2 regions of the Streptomyces sp. NBC_01017 genome follow, and region 2 is predicted to be linked to the other one. Evidence: predicted binding sites of a transcription regulator. Region 2 holds the regulator's gene; the other holds the start of a gene.

Region 1 (10,499 bases), 1.2 Mb from region 2:
CGCCGGCGCCGATGATGCAGGCCACCAGGACGAAATGCCAGACCTCGGACATCAGGACGATGTTGAGGCCATAACCGACGGCGACGATGAGCACACCGATCATCAGCGTGACCTTCGGGCCCTTGGCCCGCGAGATGGCCGCCGACACCGGGGCCGTCGCCATCATGACCAGGCCCGACGGAGCCATGCACAGGCCCGCGACCAGCATCGACTTGCCGAGGCCGTAGCCGGTCTGCGCAGGAAGCTGGAGGAGCTGCGGGATGACGAGGCTCATGGCGAACATCGCGAAGCCCACGGCGATCGAGGCCAGGTTGGTGACCAGCACCTGACGCCGGGCGGTCGTCCGCAGATCGACCAGCGGCTGCCCGGTACGCAGCTCCCACCAGCCCCAGGCGAGCAGGACGACCACGGCCGCCACGAACAGACCGAGCGTCGTACCACTGCCCCAGCCCCAGTCGGCACCCTTGGAGACGGCCAGGAGCAGGCAGACCAGTCCCGCCGCCATCCCCGTGCCGCCCACCAGGTCGAAGCGCCCGCCCGTGCGCACCTTCGACTCGGGCACGAACAGCACCACGCACACCAGCGCCACGACCCCCATGCCGGCCGACGTCCAGAACAACATGTGCCAGTCGAAGTTGTCCGCGATGAGCGCGGCGGCGGGCAGCCCGAGCGCGCCGCCGATGCCGAGGGAGGCGCTCATCAGGGCGGTCGCGGAGCCGAGGCGTTCGGCGGGGAGTTCGTCGCGCATGATGCTGATGCCGAGCGGGATCACCCCGGAGGCCAGGCCCTGGAGCACCCGTCCGACGATCATCGGGACCAGCGCGTCACTCAGGGCACAGACCACGGAGCCGCCCACCAGCAGCACGACGCTGACCAGCAGCATCCGCCTCTTGCCGTACATGTCGCCGAGCCGCCCCATCACCGGCGTGGCGACGGCGGCGGCGAGCAGGGTCGCCGTGACCGCCCAGGCGGTGTCCGACGCCGGGGCGTCGAGCAGCCGGGGCAGCTCGGGGACGATCGGGATGACCAGGGTCTGCATCAGCGAGACGACGATCCCGGCGAAGGCCAGCACCGCCACCACGGTGTTCGACCTCGGCGGGGCGCCGCCCCCGGCCTCGGCGGCAGGGGCAGGGGCGTGGGACATGGTGGGGCCTCCGTCGGCGTACGAACGTGAAGGTACGTAATTGACCAAGGCAACCTTAAGTCAGTTGATTGACTTACTCAAGGGATGCAGGTCACGCCTCGGACCGCCCGAGATCGCCTCGGATCACCCAGGTCAGGCGGGCACCCGGCTCAGGCCCCCCGCTCCACGAACGCCCGCGTCCGCTCCTCGTCCAACTCGTACACCGTCTCGTGCGCCCGGGGATCGCGGGCATGGAAGGTGTGGAACAGCGGCCCGTCCGCCCCGCCCAGCTCCACCAGCGAGGCCGAGGCCCCGCGCACCACGCGTTCCGTGCCGGGCGCCGCCGTGAGGTCGATGCGGTTCACGACACCGGGGGTGACCCAGACCGGCACCGCGGCCAGGAAGCCGAGGAGCTGGAGGTGGTAGTGCCCGGTCAGGACGACCTGTACGTCACTGCCCCGGATCGCCGTCGCGAGCTCGCCCGGGTCGCGCAGGCCGAAGTGCGGCTGGGTCGCCGAGATGTCGAGGGCGATCGGTGGGTGGTGGAGGGCGAGGACGGTGCCCTGCTCGGCCGGGGTGCTCAACACAGCCTTCAGCCAGTCCAGTTGAGCCGTGCTCAGGCTGCCGTACACCTTCCCCGGCACCAGCGAGTCCAGCGTGATGAACCGCAGGCCGCCGACGGTGCTCACGGCCGCCCGCTCCCCCGCCTCGGACTCCAGGACCGCCTCAGGTTCCGGGTGGCCGCTGCCCAACACCTTCCCGAAGGCGCCGCGCTCGTCATGGTTGCCGGTGGTGTAGAACACGGGCGCGCCCATGCCGCGCGCGAACTCGCCCACGAGCTCCTTCACGGCCGTATACGCTTCCACCGCACCGTCGTCCGCGATGTCCCCCGTGACGACGATCGCGTCGACGCCCCGCACATGCCTCAGCTCGGCGAGCATCAGGCGGAGCGAGTCGGTGGCATTGACGCCGTATGCGTTGGGGGCGTCGGCCCGTTCGATGTGGGTGTCGGAGAGATGAAGGATCCTCATCTCTCCGACAGTAGCGGCTGGTTGGGCCTCAGCTCAGGGTCTTCAGCGACGCCGCGTCATACGGCGCCAGCTCCTCGAAGCGGCCGCCCAGCACCTTCGCCGCCCACTCCGGGTCCTGGAGCAGCGCCCGGCCGACGGCGACGAAGTCGAACTCCTCCGCCTCCAGACGGTCCAGCAGGTCGTCGATGCCCTTGACCCCGGAGCCCTGGCCGGCGAACGCGCCCAGGAACTCGCCGTCCAGGCCGACCGAGCCGACGCTGATGGTGGGCCTGCCGGTCAGCTTCTTCGTCCAGCCGGCGAGGTTGAGGTCGGAGCCGTCGAACTCCGGGACCCAGTAGCGGCGGGTGGAGGCGTGGAAGGCGTCGACGCCGGCCGCGGCGAGCGGGGCGAGGATGGCCTCCAGCTCCTCGGGGGTCTCGGCGAGCCGGGCGTCGTAGGCCTCCTGCTTCCACTGCGAGTAGCGGAAGATGACCGGGAAGTCCGCGGAGACCTTCTCGCGCACGGCGGCCACGATCTCCGCCGCGAACTTCGTACGGGCGACCGGGTCGCCGCCGTACGCGTCGGTGCGGCGGTTGGTGCCGCCCCACAGGAACTGGTCGACGAGGTAGCCGTGGGCGCCGTGGATCTCCACGCCGTCGAAGCCGATGCGCTCGGCGTCCGCGGCGGCCTGGGCGAACGCGCCGATGACGTCGTCGAGGTCGCCCTGGGTCATCGCCCTTCCGGTGGGCGCATCGGCGCCGATGCGCAGGCCGGAGGGGCCGACGGCGGGAGCCTCGGCGTAGGGCGGCTGGCCCTGCTCACGCACCATGCCGATGTGCCACAGCTGCGGCACGATCGTGCCGCCCGCCGCGTGCACGGCATCGGCGACCTTCGCCCACCCCGCCAGCTGCTCCTCACCGTGGAACCGCGGCACCCTGTTGCTCTGCCCGGCCGAGTCGTGCCCGACGTACGTGCCCTCGGTGACGATCAGACCGACGCCGGCGGCGGCGCGGCGCGAGTAGTACGACACGACGTCCTCACCGGGCACGCCGCCCGGGGAGAACATCCGCGTCATCGGCGCCATCGCGATGCGGTTCGGAACGGTCAGACCGTTGATCACGGTCGGCCGGGACAGGATCTGGGCCGCACGGGAGGCGGTGGGCTCGGTGACGGTCACGTGGGGGTCTCCTCGGTAGGCATTGACCAGCGGGTATGTGCACGCGCATTGTTGCACTCCCTTAAGCAACTGCTCGCCGGAGGCCGCCTATTCCGCACCCCGCCCCATCCGGCCGTGACCCCGGCCACACACAGCGCGGCACGGCCGGGCTCGGCCGCGTACAGGGAGCGGGCTGTCACAAACGGGGACCCAGTCCGGTCCTTCCTGCGGACACTCCCTGTTTGGAGGAATACATGAGCGCTGAGCACGCACACCTGCCCCCGGGCGTCGAGGTGATCGACACCCTGCCGGAGGCGGCGGCCCGGATTCCGGCGGGCGCCGAGGCCAGGACCATCCGGGTCACCCTGGCGCCGGGGGACCCGGGTGCGCCGCCGCACCGGCACCCGGGGCCGCTCTTCGGCTATGTGACCCAGGGCGAGATCCTCTTTGAGCTGGAGGGGCAGCCGCCCCGGGTGCTCAAGGCAGGTGACGCCCTGTTCGAGCCCGGGGGTGACGTGATCCACTACCAGGGCGCCAACAACCTTCCGGACGCGCAGTCGCAGCTGGTGGTGACCATGTTCGCGCCGCCCGGCTCCCCGGTTCTGACCGTGGTCGGCGCGGAGGAACTGGCCGAACGCCGGCACCTCCGGGCTGCCCAGCCGGGATGACGATCGCCGAGTGAGGAAACGCCCGAGGGCGGCACCCCCTGTCGTAACAGGAGGTGCCGCCCTCGGTAAGGACGTTGATCAACCGGAGTCGAAACCCCGAGGTCGATCAGAAGTCCATGTCACCGCCCGGCATGCCGCCACCGGCAGGCGCAGCGGACTTCTCCGGCTTGTCGGCGATGACGGCCTCGGTGGTGAGGAACAGCGCGGCGATCGACGCGGCGTTCTGCAGCGCGGAACGCGTCACCTTCGCCGGGTCGATGATGCCCTCGGCGATCATGTCGACGTACTCGCCGGTCGCGGCGTTCAGACCGTGGCCGACCTGAAGGTTGCGCACCTTCTCGACGACGACGCCACCCTCGAGACCACCGTTGACGGCGATCTGCTTGAGCGGGGCCTCGAGCGCGAGCTTCACGGCGTTGGCGCCGGTCGCCTCGTCACCTTCGAGCTCCAGCTTCTCGAACACCTGGGAGGCCTGCAGCAGGGCCACGCCACCACCGGCGACGATGCCCTCCTCGACGGCCGCCTTGGCGTTGCGCACGGCGTCCTCGATGCGGTGCTTGCGCTCCTTGAGCTCCACCTCGGTGGCGGCACCGGCCTTGATGACCGCGACACCGCCGGCGAGCTTCGCCAGGCGCTCCTGCAGCTTCTCGCGGTCGTAGTCCGAGTCGCTGTTCTCGATCTCGGCGCGGATCTGGTTCACCCGGCCGGCGACCTGCTCGGAGGAGCCGGCACCGTCGACGATGGTGGTCTCGTCCTTGGTGATGACGACCTTGCGGGCCTTGCCCAGGAGGTCCAGGGAGGTGTTCTCGAGCTTGAGACCGACCTCCTCGGAGATGACCTCGCCACCGGTGAGGATGGCGATGTCGTTCAGCATCGCCTTGCGGCGGTCACCGAAGCCCGGGGCCTTGACGGCGACGGACTTGAAGGTGCCGCGGATCTTGTTGACGACCAGGGTCGACAGGGCCTCGCCCTCGACGTCCTCGGCGATGATCAGCAGCGGCTTGCCCGACTGCATGACCTTCTCCAGGAGCGGGAGCAGGTCCTTGACGGAGCCGATCTTGGAGTTGGCGATCAGGATGTACGGGTCGTCGAGCGACGCCTCCATCCGCTCCATGTCGGTGGCGAAGTACGCCGAGATGTAGCCCTTGTCGAAGCGCATACCCTCGGTGAGCTCCAGCTCCAGACCGAAGGTCTGGGACTCCTCGACGGTGATGACGCCTTCCTTGCCGACCTTGTCCATCGCCTCGGCGATGAGCTCGCCGATCTGGGTGTCGGCGGCGGAGATGGAGGCCGTGGAGGCGATCTGCTCCTTGGTCTCGACATCCTTCGCCTGCTCAAGCAGGGCGGCGGAGACGGCCTCGACGGCGCGCTCGATACCGCGCTTGAGGGCCATCGGGTTGGCGCCGGCGGCTACGTTGCGAAGGCCTTCCTTGACGAGGGCCTGGGCGAGAACGGTCGCCGTGGTCGTACCGTCACCGGCGACGTCGTCCGTCTTCTTGGCGACTTCCTTGACCAGCTCGGCGCCGATCTTCTCGTACGGGTCCTCGAGCTCGATCTCCTTGGCGATGGAGACACCATCGTTGGTGATCGTGGGGGCGCCCCACTTCTTCTCGAGGACGACGTTGCGGCCCTTGGGGCCGAGCGTCACCTTGACGGCGTCCGCGAGCTGGTTCATGCCGCGCTCGAGGCCGCGCCGCGCCTCCTCGTCGAACGCGATGATCTTGGCCATGTGAAGTGGTCCCTCCAGGACTGGGGGTGATTCCTTCGGACCGCGCCCGCGCCCGCGACGGACGGCTCACATGCCTCGTGGTTCCTTGCCCCACCCGGCCTGCGGGCCTCACCGACCCGGTCCTTCTTTGTCACTCTCACCTTCAGAGTGCTAACGCCAATGATTAGCACTCGGGGTAGGCGAGTGCAAGCGCCTCTCGGGTATCGGGCGGCACGCCCTGCGGTGCGCGAGCAGGGACGGGCGGGGTCGGGGCGGACCCGGGCGGGCCCCGGACAGGAGCCGCGCGGACCCCGGACATGGCGAAGGGCTCGCACCCCAGGAGGTGCGAGCCCTTCGAAGAAGAACGTCGCTGCTTTAAGTCGACGCGTGCTTCAGCCGGTGGCCAGACGGACCATGTCCGCCTGCGGCCCCTTCTGGCCCTGCGAGATCTCGAAATCGACCCGCTGGCCTTCCTCCAGGGTGCGGTAACCGTCCATCTGGATCGCGCTGTAGTGGACGAAAACATCCGCACCACCGTCGACCGCGATGAAGCCGTACCCCTTCTCCGCGTTGAACCACTTGACGGTGCCCTGAGCCATGCCTAACTCCCCTATTACTGGCCCTTGCACAGATCCACACTTCGCGGATCCGGGTCAGACCTCACCCCCCATCGGTCGGGGGCGTGCGCCGGAACGCGTCGACCGCGGCTGAATGTATCTGCCCAACTGCCGTCTGCAACAGGTCAATCGGACGAGAATTCCGGGCACGACCGGTCGGGAATGTGGGGACAATTCCGCTGACTTCAGGTCAAGTCGGACCCGGCATAGCGAACAAAAGCCGCAAAAAACCCGCACACTTTGGCTACTTCTTGTCGGGCTTGCGGCAGAAATCAAGGGCGGCCGACCAGTGGAACGGCGGCACGTTCCCCAACTGTACCTCGCTCAACCACACAGAATTGCCCCCTCCGCTTCTCTCACGGAGGGGGCAATTCGATGAACTCTTGGTTACCGGTGTTACCGAAGGTAATGATCGGTCATTCGGTCAGCCTGTCAGCCACCGGCGACGGCCGGAATGATGGAGACGCCGGCACCGTCGGGAGTCGCGGTCTCCAGACCCTGCTCGAAACGGACGTCGTCGTCATTGACGTACACGTTGACGAACCGACGCAGCTTGCCCTGGTCGTCGAGAACTCGGGCGGCGATCCCGGTGTGGTTCTTCTCCAGGTCGGCGATGACCTCGCCGAGGTTGGCACCTTCGGCGGCGACCTCGGCCTGGCCACCCGTGTAGGTGCGCAGGATGGTGGGGATGCGGACGTTGACGCTCACGTAATGACCTCCGGTCAGGTAAACGGGCCTAAAGGGGCGGGGCTGAGCTATACGAGGCCGGCCTCGCGGAACGAATCCAGGTTGGGACGAATCGTCGCAGTCAGCCCGGTACCGGCCACCGCATCCAACGTCTTCAGCCCGTCGCCGGTGTTGAGCACCACGGTCGTGAGGCTCGGGTCCAGCACACCGCTCTCGATCAGCTTCTTCGTGACACCCACGGTCACTCCGCCGGCGGTCTCCGCGAAGATGCCCTCGGTCCGGGCGAGGATCTTGATCGCGTCGACGACCTGCTCGTCGGTCACGTCCTCCACGAAACCACCCGTGCGGCGGGCGATGTCCAGGACGTACGGACCGTCGGCCGGGTTGCCGATCGCCAGCGACTTGGCGATGGTGTTCGGCTTCTGCGGCCGGACCACGTCGTGGCCCGCCTTGAACGCCGTCGACACCGGCGAGCAGCCCTCGGCCTGCGCGCCGAAGATCTTGTACGGCTTGTCCTCGACGAGCCCGAGCTTGATCAGCTCCTGCAGACCCTTGTCGATCTTCGTGAGCTGCGAGCCGGAGGCGATCGGCACGACCAGCTGGTCCGGCAGCTGCCAGCCGAGCTGCTCGCAGATCTCGTACGCCAGGGTCTTGGAACCCTCGGCGTAGTACGGCCGCAGATTGACGTTGACGAAGCCCCAGCCCTCGCCGGCGGGGTCGCCGATCAGCTCGGAGCAGAAACGGTTCACGTCGTCGTAGTTGCCCTCGATGCCGACGAGCTCGCCGCCGTAGACCGCGGCCATGACGACCTTGCCCTGCTCCAGGTCGTGCGGGATGAACACGCAGGACCTGAAGCCCGCGCGGGCGGCGGCGGCACCCACCGCACCGGCGAGGTTGCCGGTGGAGGAGCAGGAGAGGGTGGTGAAGTTGAAGGCGCGCGCGGCCTCGATGGCCTGGGCGACGACGCGGTCCTTGAAGGAGTGCGTCGGGTTGCCGGAGTCGTCCTTGACGAACAGCTTGCCGGCGTCGACGCCGAGCTCGTTCGCGAGGTTGTCGGCCTGGACGAGCTTGGTCCAGCCGGGGTTGATGTTCGGCTTGGTGGCCACGTCCGCGGGGACGGGCAGCAGGGGGGCGTAACGCCAGATGTTCGCGGGGCCCGCTTCGATCCGCTTGCGGAGCTCCTCGGTGTCGTAGGCCGAGAAGTCGTAAGCGATCTCCAGCGGGCCGAAACACTCCTCGCACGCGAAGACCGGTCCGAGGGGTACCCGGTGACCGCACTCGCGGCAGGACAGCGCCGCGGCGGGACCAAGGTCTACGGTGGATTCGGTGGTGCTTGCAGCAGTCTGCACAGCCATGTGAGGCGAGGCCCTTTCTCCTCATCTTCCTCACGACGCATCTCGCCGTGAGACGGATTTGGCACCTTCCCTAGCCGGGAGCCTCGCGGAGACGATCGACAGTGATCGCCACGAGACCGGCTGGAGGGTTGCCGGGGCTTCATCGGGCCGTTTCCCTCTGCCCCTCTGGATGAGCTGTATTCGGTTGTCAACTATGGGCGACCCCGGACATGCGATGGTCACCCGCGTTGTTCAAGACTGTAACCGAAGGCCAGGACAGTTGAGATAGTCGTCCGAACCGCGAGATGGATCACACGATTACCTGCTGTGATCACGACAGTGAGGAGTCGCCGACTGTGCTGGAAGAAGTCGAGCGCTGGCTGAGCACCCGCTCCTGGTCCGCGACCGATCGCCCGCTCCACCACATACTCGCCGCCAAGCAGCGTTCGGGCCAGTCGGTCTCCGTCGTGCTGCCCGCGCTGAACGAGGAGGAGACGGTCGGCGACATCGTCGCGATCATCCGTCACGACCTCATGCAGCAGGTCCCGCTGGTCGACGAGATCGTCGTCGTCGACTCCGGGTCCACGGACCGCACCTCCCAGGTGGCCGCCGCGGCGGGCGCCACCGTGGTGCACCGGGACGCGATACTCCCGCGCATGCCGGCCGTGCCCGGCAAGGGCGAGGTCCTGTGGCGCTCCCTGCTCGTCACGACCGGGGACATCGTCTGCTTCATCGACGCGGACCTGAAGGAGTTCTCCTCCGACTTCGTCTCCGGAATCGTCGGCCCGCTGCTCACCGACCCCGGGGTCGACCTGGTCAAGGGCATGTACGACCGTCCCCTCGGCGGGGCCGCCGGACAGGGCGGCCGGGTGACCGAGCTGATGGCGCGCCCGCTGCTGAACATGCACTGGCCGCAGCTGGCCGGTTTCGTGCAGCCGCTCGGCGGCGAGTACGCGGCCCGCCGCTCCCTGCTGGAACAGCTCCCGTTCCCCGTCGGGTACGGCGTGGAGCTGGGCATGCTGGTCGACGCCCTGCATCTGGTGGGCCTCGACGCGCTGGCCCAGGTGGACGTGGGCGTCCGCAAGCACCGCCACCAGGACGGACAGGCCCTGGGCCGGATGTCCGCCGCGATCTACCGCACGGCCCAGCTGCGGCTGGCGCGCGGCCACCTCGTCCGGCCGGCGTTGACTCAGTTCGAGCGGGGCGAGGACGGATTCGAGCCGCGCACGTACTCCGTGGACACCGAGGAACGGCCGCCGATGGTGGAGATCGCCGAGTACGCGAAACGGAAGGTCGCATAAGGCCCCGTACCGGGTCATACGCCGGACAGGGCCGCTGATCGTATACGGACCGGCCACTGAGTGGAACCGCACGTTTGAGCGTTTCCGGGCCGGGCTAGGTTGAGGCTTATGGCTTCCACGCAGGGTGCTGCCAAGGTGCTGGTCGCGTCGAATCGCGGCCCGGTCTCGTACGCGGTGCGCGAGGACGGCTCGCTGCACTCCAAGAGGGGCGGTGGCGGACTCGTCTCCGGGCTGTCGGCGATCGGGCCGGACGCCGACGCGCTGTGGGTGTGCTCGGCGCTGTCCGACGGGGACCGGGAGGCGGTGCGGCGCGGCGTCGGCGAGGACGGCGTGCTGATGCTGGACATCCCGGCCGACGTGCACGCGGACGCGTACAACGGCATCGCCAACTCGGTCCTCTGGTTCGTCCACCACATGCTCTACCAGACCCCGCTGGAGCCGGTCTTCGACGCGGAGTTCCGCCGTCAGTGGGAGTCGTACGAGACGTACAACCGCGCCTTCGCGCAGGCGCTGGCGGACCGGGCCGCGCCCGGGGCGGCCGTGCTGGTGCAGGACTACCACCTGTGCCTGGTCCCGGGGATGCTCCGGGAGCTGCGACCCGACATCAAAATCGGGCACTTCTCGCACACGCCGTGGGCGCCGCCGGAGTACTTCTCCATGCTTCCGGACGACATCCGCTCGCGGCTCGTGTGGGGGATGCTGGGCGCCGACCGGCTGGGCTTCCTCACCTGGCGTTGGGCGGCGGCGTTCATGGCCTGCGCCGAGGCCGTGGACCGCGAACGGATCTTCCCGAAGTGGCCGAGCGGCGCCCCGGCCTCCGTCCGGCACACGGCGACCGGGCGTCCCCCGCTGCGGACCACGTGGATCGGCGTGCACGGCCTGGGCGCCGACGCGG
Region 2 (10,499 bases):
GGTCCCGCATGATGCGGCCGGTCTCCTCGAACATCTGCCGCCACTCGGCCGACGGGTCGACCGTCTGCCGTACGCGGGTCAGGTCGACGGTGATGTTCGTGTCGCCGTCGTCGTCGCCGGAGGCCCGCCGGTCGCTCGGTACGACCTTCAGCCTGCCGTCCGTCCAGAGCAGCACCCGCTTGCCGTCGCCGCTGACCTCGAAGTCGTCGGCGTCGTCGGCGAGATGCTCCACGCGCCGCTGGACGAGGTCGTAGCGCTCCAGCTCGGTCTTGGGCTCGGGGTCGTCGGGCGTGGCCCGGGAGGCACCGAGGGCGCCGCGCACGGGGTGCCGCAGCCACAGCACGCCGTCCTTGGCGGTCCGCAGGGTGGTGTAGCGGGCGGCCTCGACCGGGAACGGCACGATCCGGTCGGCGAGGCCTTCGAGGTCGATGCGCGTGGTCGGGGTGCCCTCGCTGTCGGGCGTCTCGTCCTTGTCGGGCGCGTCGAAGGGGCGGCCGTGCCGCTGCGGGCCGAAGGGGGACGGGGTGGTCGCGGCGAGGGTGATCAGGTGCGGGCGGGAGCCGACCACGAAGGCGAGGTCGAAGACGTGCTCGTCGTAGACCGGGTCGAAGGCGCGGGTCGACAGGAACACCAGGTGCTTGCCGTCCTGCGTGAACGCCGGTGCGTAGTCCTGGAAGCGCAGCGGGGTCGCCTCGGACACCGACAGGTCCGTGGTGTTGGCGAGCTTGAGCTGGGACAGCGGGCGCGGGCCGGGGTGCGACCAGGCGAGCCAGGCGGAGTCGGGTGAGAAGACCAGCCCCGACACGTCCCCGTCCGCGCTGCGGTCCACCTCGCGCACCTCGCCGGTCTCCCGCTCGACGAACAGCACGCGGCCGTCGTGCGCGGCGACCGCGGCCCTGCTCCCGTCGGGCGCCATGGCGAGTTCCAGTACGCGGCCCAGCTGCCCGGCGCCGAGCCTGCGCGGGGTGGCTCCCGGCGCGAGCCCGGTCGCGGGCGCGAACTCCAGCGCGTCGTCGCCCTCCGCGTCCGTCACCCACACCACCCACTCCTCGCCCTCCGCGCGGAAGGTGCGCGGCAGCCGGGCCCGCACGCCCGGCTCGGCGGCGAGCGCACGGGCGGGCCCGGAGCGGTGGGTGACCCAGTGCACGGCGCCCCGGACGGAGACGGCGCTACCGCGGGCGGTGTGGTCGGGCGCCGCCTCCCCGAACGCGCGGGCGGCGTTCAACGGGTACGTCTGCCGGTCGGTGCGCTGCCCGCCGAGCCGGATGCCGAGCCGGCGCGGCTCGGCGCCGTCGAGGTCGTCCAGGAGCCACAGTTCACCGGCGGAGGTGTGGACGATGCGGGTGCCGTCGCTCGCAGCGTGCCGGGCGTAGAAGCCGTCGACAGCGGTGTGCCGTCGCAGGTCGGACCCGTCGGCGAGGGACGAGTACACGGCCCCCACGCCCTCGTGATCGGACAGGAAGGCGACCCGCTCCCCCACCCACATCGGGTACTCGATGTTCCCGTCCAGCTCCTCATGCAGCCGTACGAAGTCCCCGTCACCCTCGTGCTCGATCCACAACTTCCCCGCCGTACCGCCCCGGTAGCGCTTCCACCGGGCCGCCTCCAGCCCCATGGGCGCGGACGCGAGCAGCAGCCGGGGTCCGTGGACGACGTCGGCGACGGGGCCGTACGGCAGCGTGGTGGCCGGTCCGCCGTCGAGCGGGACCGTGTGGGCCCAGGTGCGGCGGCTGCCCGCCTGGCCCTGGCTGCTGATCGCGAGGACCTGGCCGTCGGGGGTCCAGCCGCGCACCCGGGTCTGCGCGCTGCCCCAGTGGGTGAGGCGCCTGGAGGGGCCGCCGTCGACCGGCGCGATGTGCACCTCGGGGGCGCCGTCGCGGGTGGAGGTCCAGGCGACCGTCGTACCGTCGGGCGAGATGCGCGGCAGGGAGACCGGCACGTTGTCGGCGCTGACCCGCCAGGCCCTGCCGCCGTCGAGGGGGGCGAGCCATACGTCGTCCTCGGCGGTGAAGGCGACCAGGTCGCCGTGCAGATGCGGATACCGCAGATACGACGGCGCGGGGACGGGGGCCGAAGTCGAAGCAGGCGTCGCGGACTGTGTCACCCGATCACCCTAGGCAAGCGCGGCGTCCGCGAACAGGTCTTTGGATCACTTGCCCCAACTCCCGCCGGGACACGGTCACTTGCCCTCCGGCCAGCAGTTCGGGTGTTGCTTGCAGTAGACGGTCTTGGTGACCGTCACCGTGACCGTGGGGCCGGGCTGTTGTCCGCCCCCGGACGGGTTGACGGGCGAGGGCGTGGCGTCGCACTTGCCCAGCCCGTTCACGTGGAACCATTCCTTGCCGTCGATCTTGGCGACCAGGTCCCCGCGCACGCAGGAACCGCTGACGGCCCGCGTGATCCGGCCGGTGACGACGATGTCCCTGCCGTCCTTGGTCTCGCCCTCGCAGTCGACCTTGACGACGGTGTTCTCACTTGCGGTCGGCGAACTGCCGTTGCCGCCCCCGTCGTACGAGCCCGTGCAGTTGAGCCACTGCACGTCGGCCTTCTGCCGCTCCAGCTCCTCGGTCACGGTCTGATCGGTCGTGAACGCCACGGTCGCCGAGCTCAGTCCACCCGGGTCACAGCCGGCCACCGAGCCGACGGCGACGACCGCGAGCCCCGCCACACCGGCCACCCGCGCCCCGCGCATGCGACGCCCCGCACGCCGGTCCGCGCGAGGCCAAACCCTCGTGAATGCCCCCATGGGACCGCAGCCTGCCACTGTCCCGGCCGACGCGGTAGAGCGCATACGGACACTCCCTGCTCGCGCGGTTCGGGGCGGGAGGCGGTCGGCCTCAGGTGCGCAGCAGCAGCCACTCCTGAAGCTCCACCAGGTTGCCCTCGGGGTCCTTGAGGTGGGCGACGCGCATGCGGTCGGTCATCGGGGCGGGGTCGTGCAGGAGGGTCGCGCCGCGTGCGGTGATCTGTTCGCAGTAGGTGTCCAGATCGTCGACGCGCAGGACCACCAGCGAGCGATGGCCCTTGGCCTCGTCGCCGAGTTCTCCGACGATCTCGGCCATCATCGCCCGGTCCTGGAGGGCGATGCCCGCCGAACCGGTGGCGGGGCTGAACTTCTCGTAGGGCCCGTTCGTCGCGCCCGACTGCGCCTTGAGGCCGAGGACATCGGCGTAGAAGCGGTAGCAGGCGGCGAAGTCACCGACCAGGAGCCGTACTTGGGCGAGTTCCACGGGGGGACGTCCCTCCTGGTGTCAGGACCAGCGGCCGGTGCGGCCGAGGAGCAGTGCCGTCGCCGCGGTTCCGGCGGTGGAGGTGCGCAGGACGGTACGGCCCAGACGGTACGCCTTCGCGCCCGCCTCCTCGAAGAGGGCGAGTTCCTCGGGGGCCACGCCGCCCTCGGGGCCGACGACGAGCACGATCTCGCCCTCGGCGGGCAGTTCGGCCGTCGCGAGCGGCTCGCTGCCGTAGTCGCGCTCCTCGTGCAGTACGGCGGCGAAGTCGGCGTCGGCGAGCAGCGCGGCGACCTGCTTGGTCGTGGCCGCCTCCGCGACCTCCGGGAAGCGCACCCGGCGCGACTGCTTGCCGGCCTCGCGGGCGGTGGCCCGCCACTTGCCGAGGGCCTTCGCCCCGCGCTCGCCCTTCCACTGGGTGATGCACCGGGCTGCCGCCCACGGCACGATCGCGTCGACGCCGGTCTCGGTCATGGTCTCGACGGCCAGTTCACCGCGGTCGCCCTTGGGGAGGGCCTGGACGACGGTGATACGAGGCTGCTCCGCCGGCTCCTCGGCCACCGCACCCACGCCCACGACCAGCCGGTCCTTGCCCTCGGCCGCCTTGACGACGCCCTCGACCCAGCGCCCGAGCCCGTCGGTGAGGACGACCTCCTCGCCGGCCCGCAGCCGCTTCACGGAGACGGCGTGCCGTCCCTCGGGGCCGTCGAGAACGTACTCGCCGCCGGCGAGGCGGCCCCGCTCCAGCGACTCGACGACGAACACCGGCGCCGTCATCCGACCGCACCCCCCTCGGGCGCCGCCGACAACGCTGTCGCCGCGGCGGCCAGCTCGGCGGCCAGCACCTCCACCAGCTGCCCGGCGGGCAGGTCGCGCGCCATGCGGTGCCCCTGCCCCGCCCACAGGGCCATGCCCTGCGCGTCACCGGACGCGGCGGCCTTCTTGCGCAGGGGTGAGGTCAGGTGGTGAACCTCGGGGTAGGCGGCGGGGGCGTACGGCCCGTGCTCGCGCATGAAGCGGTTGACCAGGCCGCGGGCGGGCCGGCCGGAGAACGCGCGCGTCAACTCGGTCCGTACGAACAGGGGGTTGGTCAGCGCCTGCTTGTGCAGGGCGTTGGCGCCGGACTCCTGGGTGGCGAGGAAGGCGGTGCCGAGCTGGGCGGCACCGGCCCCGGCCGCGAGGACGGCGGCGATCTGGCTGCCGCGCATGATGCCGCCGGCGGCGACGATGGGCAGGCTCACGGTCTCCCGGACCTGCGCGAGGAGGGCGAGCAGCCCGATGCCCGACCGGTCCGTCTCCGGGTTGTCCCGATGCGTCCCCTGATGCCCGCCGGCCTCCACTCCCTGCACGATCACGGCATCGGCACCGGCCCGCTGTACGGCGAGGGCCTCGTCCGGTGCGGTCACGGTGACGAGGGTGAAGGTGCCGGCGCGGCGCAGGGACTCCAGCACATCCGGCTTCGGCACCCCGAAGTGGAACGAGACGACCGGCACCGGGTTGTCGAGCAGCACGGCCAGCTTGGCGTCGTACCCGTCGTCCCGCCCGCTGTCCCGGTCCCCCAGCTCCGTCTCGTACCAGGCGGCCTCACCGGCGAGCTGATGCGCGTAGACGTCCACGGCCGCGGCGTCGGCATACTCGGGCTGCGGCATGAACAGGTTGACCCCGAAGGGCCGGCCCGTCAGGCCCCGCAGCTGCTTGATCTCCTGGTACATCCCGTCGGCGGTTTTGTACCCGGCGGCGAGGAACCCCAGCCCACCTGCCTCGGACACGGCAGCGGCGAGCTGCGGCACGGAGACGCCGCCCGCCATGGGGGCCTGCACGATCGGGTGGGGGAAGAGATCGGTCAGCGCGGAGGACATGACGGCATGTTGTCACGTCCTCCGAACAAGTCCGAATCGGCCCTGTGCCGTGCGATGTACGGGGCCTGCCCCACCGGACTCAGCGCCCGTTGAACGCGTCCTTCAACCGCGAGAACAGCCCCTGCTGCCCCGGCTGGAACTGCCCCGTCGGCCGCTCCTCGCCGCGCAGCTTGGCCAGCTCGCGCAGCAACCGCTCCTGCTCGGGATCCAGCTTGGACGGCGTGGTGACCTCGACGTGCACGATGAGGTCGCCGCGCCCGCCACCCCGCAGATGCGTCACACCGCGTCCGTGCAGCGGAATCGACTGACCGGACTGGGTGCCGGGCCGGATGTCGACCTCCTCGAGCCCGTCCAGCGTCTCCAGCGGCACCTTCGTGCCGAGGGACGCCGCGGTCATCGGGATCGTCACCGTGCAGTGCAGGTCGTCGCCGCGCCGCTGGAAGGTCGAGTGCGGCAGCTCGTGGATCTCGACGTACAGGTCACCGGCGGGACCGCCACCGGGCCCGACCTCACCCTCGCCGGCGAGCTGGATCCGGGTGCCGTTGTCGACACCGGCCGGGATCTTGACCGTGAGCGTCCGACGGGACCGCACGCGTCCGTCGCCCGCGCACTCGGGGCACGGTGTGGGAACCACGGTCCCGAATCCCTGGCACTGCGGGCAGGGCCGCGACGTCATGACCTGGCCCAGGAAGGACCGCGTCACCTGCGACACCTCACCGCGGCCGCGGCACATGTCACACGTCTGAGCGGAGGTGCCGGGGGCAGCCCCCTCACCGTTGCAGGTGTTGCAGACGACGGCCGTGTCGACCTGGATGTCCTTCGTCGTACCGAAGGCCGCCTCGTCGAGCTCGATCTCCAGCCGGATCATCGCGTCCTGGCCCCGACGGGTGCGCGAGCGCGGGCCGCGCTGGGACGCCGTACCGAAGAAGGCGTCCATGATGTCCGAGAAGTTGCCGAAGCCACCCGCACCGAAGCCGCCCGCGCCCGCGCCGCCCGCCTGGGACAGCGGGTCGCCGCCGAGGTCGTAGACCTGCTTCTTCTGCGGGTCCGACAGCACCTCGTAAGCGGCGTTGATCTCCTTGAACCGCTCCTGGGTCTTCGGATCCGGGTTGACGTCCGGGTGCAGCTCGCGCGCGAGCCGCCGGAAGGCCTTCTTGATCTCTTCCTGCGACGCGTCGCGACGCACGCCGAGAACGGCGTAGTAGTCCGTGGCCACTTACGACTCCGCCAGGATCTGTCCGACGTACCGTGCCACTGCGCGTACCGCTCCCATCGTTCCCGGGTAATCCATGCGGGTCGGTCCGACCACGCCGAGCTTGGCTACTGCCTCGCCGCCCGAACCGTAGCCGACCGACACGACGGACGTTGAGTTGAGTCCCTCGTAGGCGTTCTCGTGACCGATGCGTACGGTCATGCCCGAATCCCCTGCCTCGCCAAGGAGCTTGAGGAGCACGACATGCTCCTCAAGGGCCTCCAGGACGGGCCGGATGGTGAGGGGGAAGTCATGTCCGAAGCGGGTGAGATTGGCGGTGCCGCCGATCATCAGCCGCTCTTCGTTCTCCTCGACGAGTGTCTCCAGCAGAGTGGAGAGCACCGCCGAGACCGTGCCGCGGTCCTCCATGTCGAAGGCCTCGGCGAGGTCCTCGACGAGCCTTGGCACATCGGTGAAGCGCCGCCCCGCGACCCTGCTGTTCAGCCGCGCACGCAGATCCGCGAGCGAGGCCTCACCGAAGGGCGCGGGACAGTCGATCATCCGCTGCTCGACCCGGCCGGTGTCCGTGATCAGCACGAGCATCACGCGCGCGGGGGCGAGTGAGAGCAGCTCGACATGCCGGACGGTGGACCGGGTCAGCGACGGGTACTGCACGACGGCGACCTGCCGTGTGAGCTGCGCGAGCAGCCGCACGGTGCGCGCCACGACGTCGTCGAGGTCGACGGCGCCGTCGAGGAAGTTCTGGATGGCGCGCCGCTCCGGCGGGGTCATCGGCTTGACGCCGGCGAGCTTGTCGACGAACAGCCGGTAGCCCTTGTCGGTCGGGATGCGCCCCGCGCTGGTGTGCGGCTGGGCGATGAATCCCTCGTCCTCCAGGGCCGCCATGTCATTGCGGACGGTCGCCGGGGAGACCCCGAGGTTGTGCCGCTCGGTCAGCGCCTTCGATCCGACCGGCTCCTCGGTCCCGACATAGTCCTGGACGATGGCGCGCAACACCTGAAGCCTGCGTTCACTCAGCAACCGCGCACACCTCCAGAAGTCGTCCCCTTGACATCTCGCCTGGCACTCTGCGCTGGTGAGTGCCAACCGTCCCCGGCCAGTGTACGGCGGTGGGGTACGCCCCGGGCAAGGCCGGTCCGGCACCACCATGCCCGACGGTGCTGTCTTGGTTAGCGTCGCCGTATGACGGTGACTTGGGAAGAGCTCGGGTGGGAACGGCTGGCGGCCGGGGTGGGCAGGTGCCGGCTTCCGGGCTGGGACTGCACCGCGGGGCTGGTCGTGGGCCGGGACACAGCGCTCGTGATCGACGCCGGGTCAAGCCTCGGGGAGGGCGTGCGGTTGCGTACGCAGGCGCAGTGGCTCGCGGGTCACCGTGTGACACATCTCGCGCTGACGCATCCCCACTTCGATCATGTCTTCGGGGCCGCGGCGTTCGCCGGGGCGGAGGTGTACGGCCCGGTGGGCATGGACACGGTGTCCGCACACGCGCGTGCGGAACTGCGCTCGGACGCCGTGGGCAACGGCCTGGACCCGGACGCGGCGGACGAGGCGATCGACGCGCTGGTCCGTCCCCGCCACCAGGTGAGCGGCGAGTGGACCCTCGACCTGGAGGGCGACCGGCAGGTCCTGCTCGCGAACGTGGGCCCGGCCCACACCGCCCACGATCTGGTCGTGCTCGTGCCGGCCGGGGCCGCGGGCGACCGGGAGGTCGTCTTCTGCGGCGATCTGGTGGAGGAGTCCGGCGAACCCCAGGCGGGCCCCGACGCCGTACCGTCGCAGTGGCCGGCCGCCCTGGACCGCCTGCTGGACCTGGGCGGCGAGGACGCGCTGTACGTGCCCGGTCACGGAGCGGTGGTGGATGCGGAGTTCGTACGACGCCAGCGGGACGCCTTGGCGGCCCGCTTCGGCGTGTCGCCCTGATCCGCGAGACGTACCCGCGGGGCTTCTCCTATCGTCATCCGAATGCGCCAGTACTCCCCGGACCTGACCCCGCCCTGGAAGAAGCCCAAGCCCGCCCCCGAGGTACCGGCGGACCCGGGCCTGGTCGTGGAGGAGCCGGGCACGGGGTTCTGCGGTGCGGTGATCCGCTGCGAGGCGGGCACGGTGACGCTGGAGGACCGCTTCGGCAAGCACCGGGTGTTCCCGCTGGAGCCGCGGGGGTTCCTGCTGGAGGGCAAGGTGGTGACGCTCGTACGCCCGTCGTCCTCGGCTCCCGCACGTCCCAGCCGTACGGCGTCAGGTTCGGTCGCCGTCCCCGGCGCACGCGCGCGCGTGGCCCGCGCCGGCCGTATCTATGTGGAGGGCCGCCACGACGCCGAGCTGGTCGAGAAGGTCTGGGGCGACGACCTGCGCATCGAGGGCGTGGTCGTGGAGTACCTGGAGGGCATCGACGACCTGCCGTCCATCGTGACCGAATTCGCTCCGGGCCCGGACGCCCGCCTCGGTGTGCTGGTGGACCACCTGGTCCCCGGCACGAAGGAGTGGCGCATCGCGGAGTCGGTGACCAGCGAACACGCCCTGGTCGTGGGCCACCCGTACATCGACATCTGGGAGGCGGTGAAGCCGTCAGCCCTGGGCATCGAGTCCTGGCCACGCGTCCCGCACGGGCAGGACTGGAAGACGGGGGTGTGCCGGGCGCTGGGGTGGCCGTCGGAGAACACCGGTGCGGTGTGGCAGGCGATCCTGAAGCGGGTGGGGTCCTACAAGGATCTGGAGCCGGAGTTGCTGGGGCGGGTGGAGGAGCTGATCGACTTCGTTACGGGTAGCGGTGGGGCCTGATGCTGGGGTAGATGCCGAACTCGCTGGTATCCAATTCGAGTTCCAGATCCTCCAACGGCAGCGGCGCCCCGAACTTGGTGATCTGCTGCCTCTGATAGTCGGCGTTCTCCCCCATCACGATTTCCCCCCGGAGAAGCTCGGCCTTGATGCCCTCGGGAGGCTCGAACTCCTCGAAGAACTTGGCAATCCCACGCTCGTCCACAGCGGTCATCTCCGTGGCCTCCACATCCGCCGCGTCCTGTCGGCGGCAGCCTACGAACTAGGTTAGGGACCGAACTGGCGTTCCGGGGTGATTCACTCGCCCGAGTGATCAGTCCACCAAATCCCTGACCACCGCATCCGCCAGCAACCGCCCCCGCAAGGTCAGCACCGCACGCCCCTCCTCGTACGGCCCCTCCTGAAGCAGCCCCTCCCCAAGCGCCCGCCGAGAAGCCGCAAGCCCCTTCTCCCTCAGCAAGCCCAGCGGCGCCCCCTCCCGAAGCCGCAGCTCCAGCAGGATCCGTTCGACCCTGCGGTCCTCCTCGGACAGCAGCTCGCGCCCGGCCCCCGGCGACCGCCCCGCCGCCAGGGCCGCCGCGTACGCGCCCGGATGCTTCACGTTCCACCAGCGCACGCCGCCCACGTGCGAGTGGGCGCCCGGGCCCGCGCCCCACCAGTCGGCGCCCCGCCAGTACAGCTCGTTGTGCAGGCAGCGGCCCGCCTGAGAGGTCGCCCAGTTGGAGACCTCGTACCAGTCGAAGCCCGCCTCCGACAGCACCGACTCCGCGATCAGGTACCGGTCCGCGTGGACGTCGTCGTCCGTCATCGGGACCTCGCCCCGGCGGATGCGGCGGGCCAGCTGGGTGCCCTCCTCGACGATCAGGGCGTAGGCGGACACATGGTCCGGGCCGGCGCCGATCGCCGCCTCCAGCGAGGCCCGCCAGTCGTCGTCCGACTCGCCCGGTGTGCCGTAGATCAGGTCCAGGTTGACGTGCTCGAAGCCCGCCGCGCGGGCCTCCGCCACGCACGCCTCGGGGCGGCCCGGCGTGTGGGTGCGGTCCAGGACCTTCAGCACGTGCTGCTTCGCGCTCTGCATGCCGAAGGACAGCCGGTTGAAGCCGCCCTCGCGCAGGGTGGCCAGATACGCCGGGTCCACCGACTCCGGGTTCGCCTCCGTCGTGATCTCCGCGTCCGGTGCCAGCCCGAACTCGTCGCGGATCGCCCCCAGCATCCGTACGAGATCGTCGGCGGCCAGCAGCGTGGGCGTACCGCCGCCGACGAAGACCGTGCGGACCTCGCGCGGGTCGTCGCCGAGGACCTTGCGGGCGAGGCGGATCTCGTCGACGAGGGTCTCGGCGTAGTTGTCGCGGGACGCCAGCACTCCGCCCGTGCCGCGCAGCTCGGTCGCCGTGTAGGTGTTGAAGTCGCAGTAGCCGCAGC

Evidence for each region. Region 2 encodes HrcA, which represses chaperone genes, less so after heat shock. Its sites were predicted from a motif close to TTNGCACTCNGNNNNNCNGAGTGCNAA; they were not measured.
Region 1: groL (chaperonin GroEL) is a predicted target of HrcA. The motif match lies at 5,850-5,876, and genes of this name have one in related genera.

What each region holds. Positions count from the first base shown of each region.
Region 1 covers NZ_CP108683.1:5,990,061-6,000,559, reverse strand. Annotated here, with positions in the region: gene OG331_RS27585 (MFS transporter) at 1-1,144, opposite strand, end outside; gene OG331_RS27580 (metallophosphoesterase family protein) at 1,294-2,154, opposite strand; gene OG331_RS27575 (NADH:flavin oxidoreductase) at 2,183-3,310, opposite strand; gene OG331_RS27570 (cupin domain-containing protein) at 3,544-3,957, shown strand; gene groL (chaperonin GroEL) at 4,064-5,686, opposite strand; gene OG331_RS27560 (cold-shock protein) at 6,058-6,264, opposite strand; gene OG331_RS27555 (MoaD/ThiS family protein) at 6,715-6,990, opposite strand; gene thrC (threonine synthase) at 7,038-8,324, opposite strand; SAM riboswitch class I at 8,343-8,500, opposite strand; gene OG331_RS27545 (glucosyl-3-phosphoglycerate synthase) at 8,660-9,604, shown strand; gene OG331_RS27540 (trehalose-6-phosphate synthase) at 9,713-10,499, shown strand, end outside.
Region 2 covers NZ_CP108683.1:7,181,745-7,192,243, reverse strand. Annotated here, with positions in the region: gene OG331_RS33070 (S41 family peptidase) at 1-2,104, opposite strand, end outside; gene OG331_RS33065 (hypothetical protein) at 2,180-2,692, opposite strand; gene OG331_RS33060 (VOC family protein) at 2,838-3,230, opposite strand; gene OG331_RS33055 (16S rRNA (uracil(1498)-N(3))-methyltransferase) at 3,252-4,007, opposite strand; gene OG331_RS33050 (nitronate monooxygenase) at 4,004-5,089, opposite strand; gene dnaJ (molecular chaperone DnaJ) at 5,169-6,305, opposite strand; gene hrcA (heat-inducible transcriptional repressor HrcA) at 6,306-7,322, opposite strand; gene OG331_RS33035 (MBL fold metallo-hydrolase) at 7,485-8,222, shown strand; gene OG331_RS33030 (DUF3097 domain-containing protein) at 8,265-9,080, shown strand; gene OG331_RS33025 (hypothetical protein) at 9,058-9,291, opposite strand; gene hemW (radical SAM family heme chaperone HemW) at 9,391-10,499, opposite strand, start outside.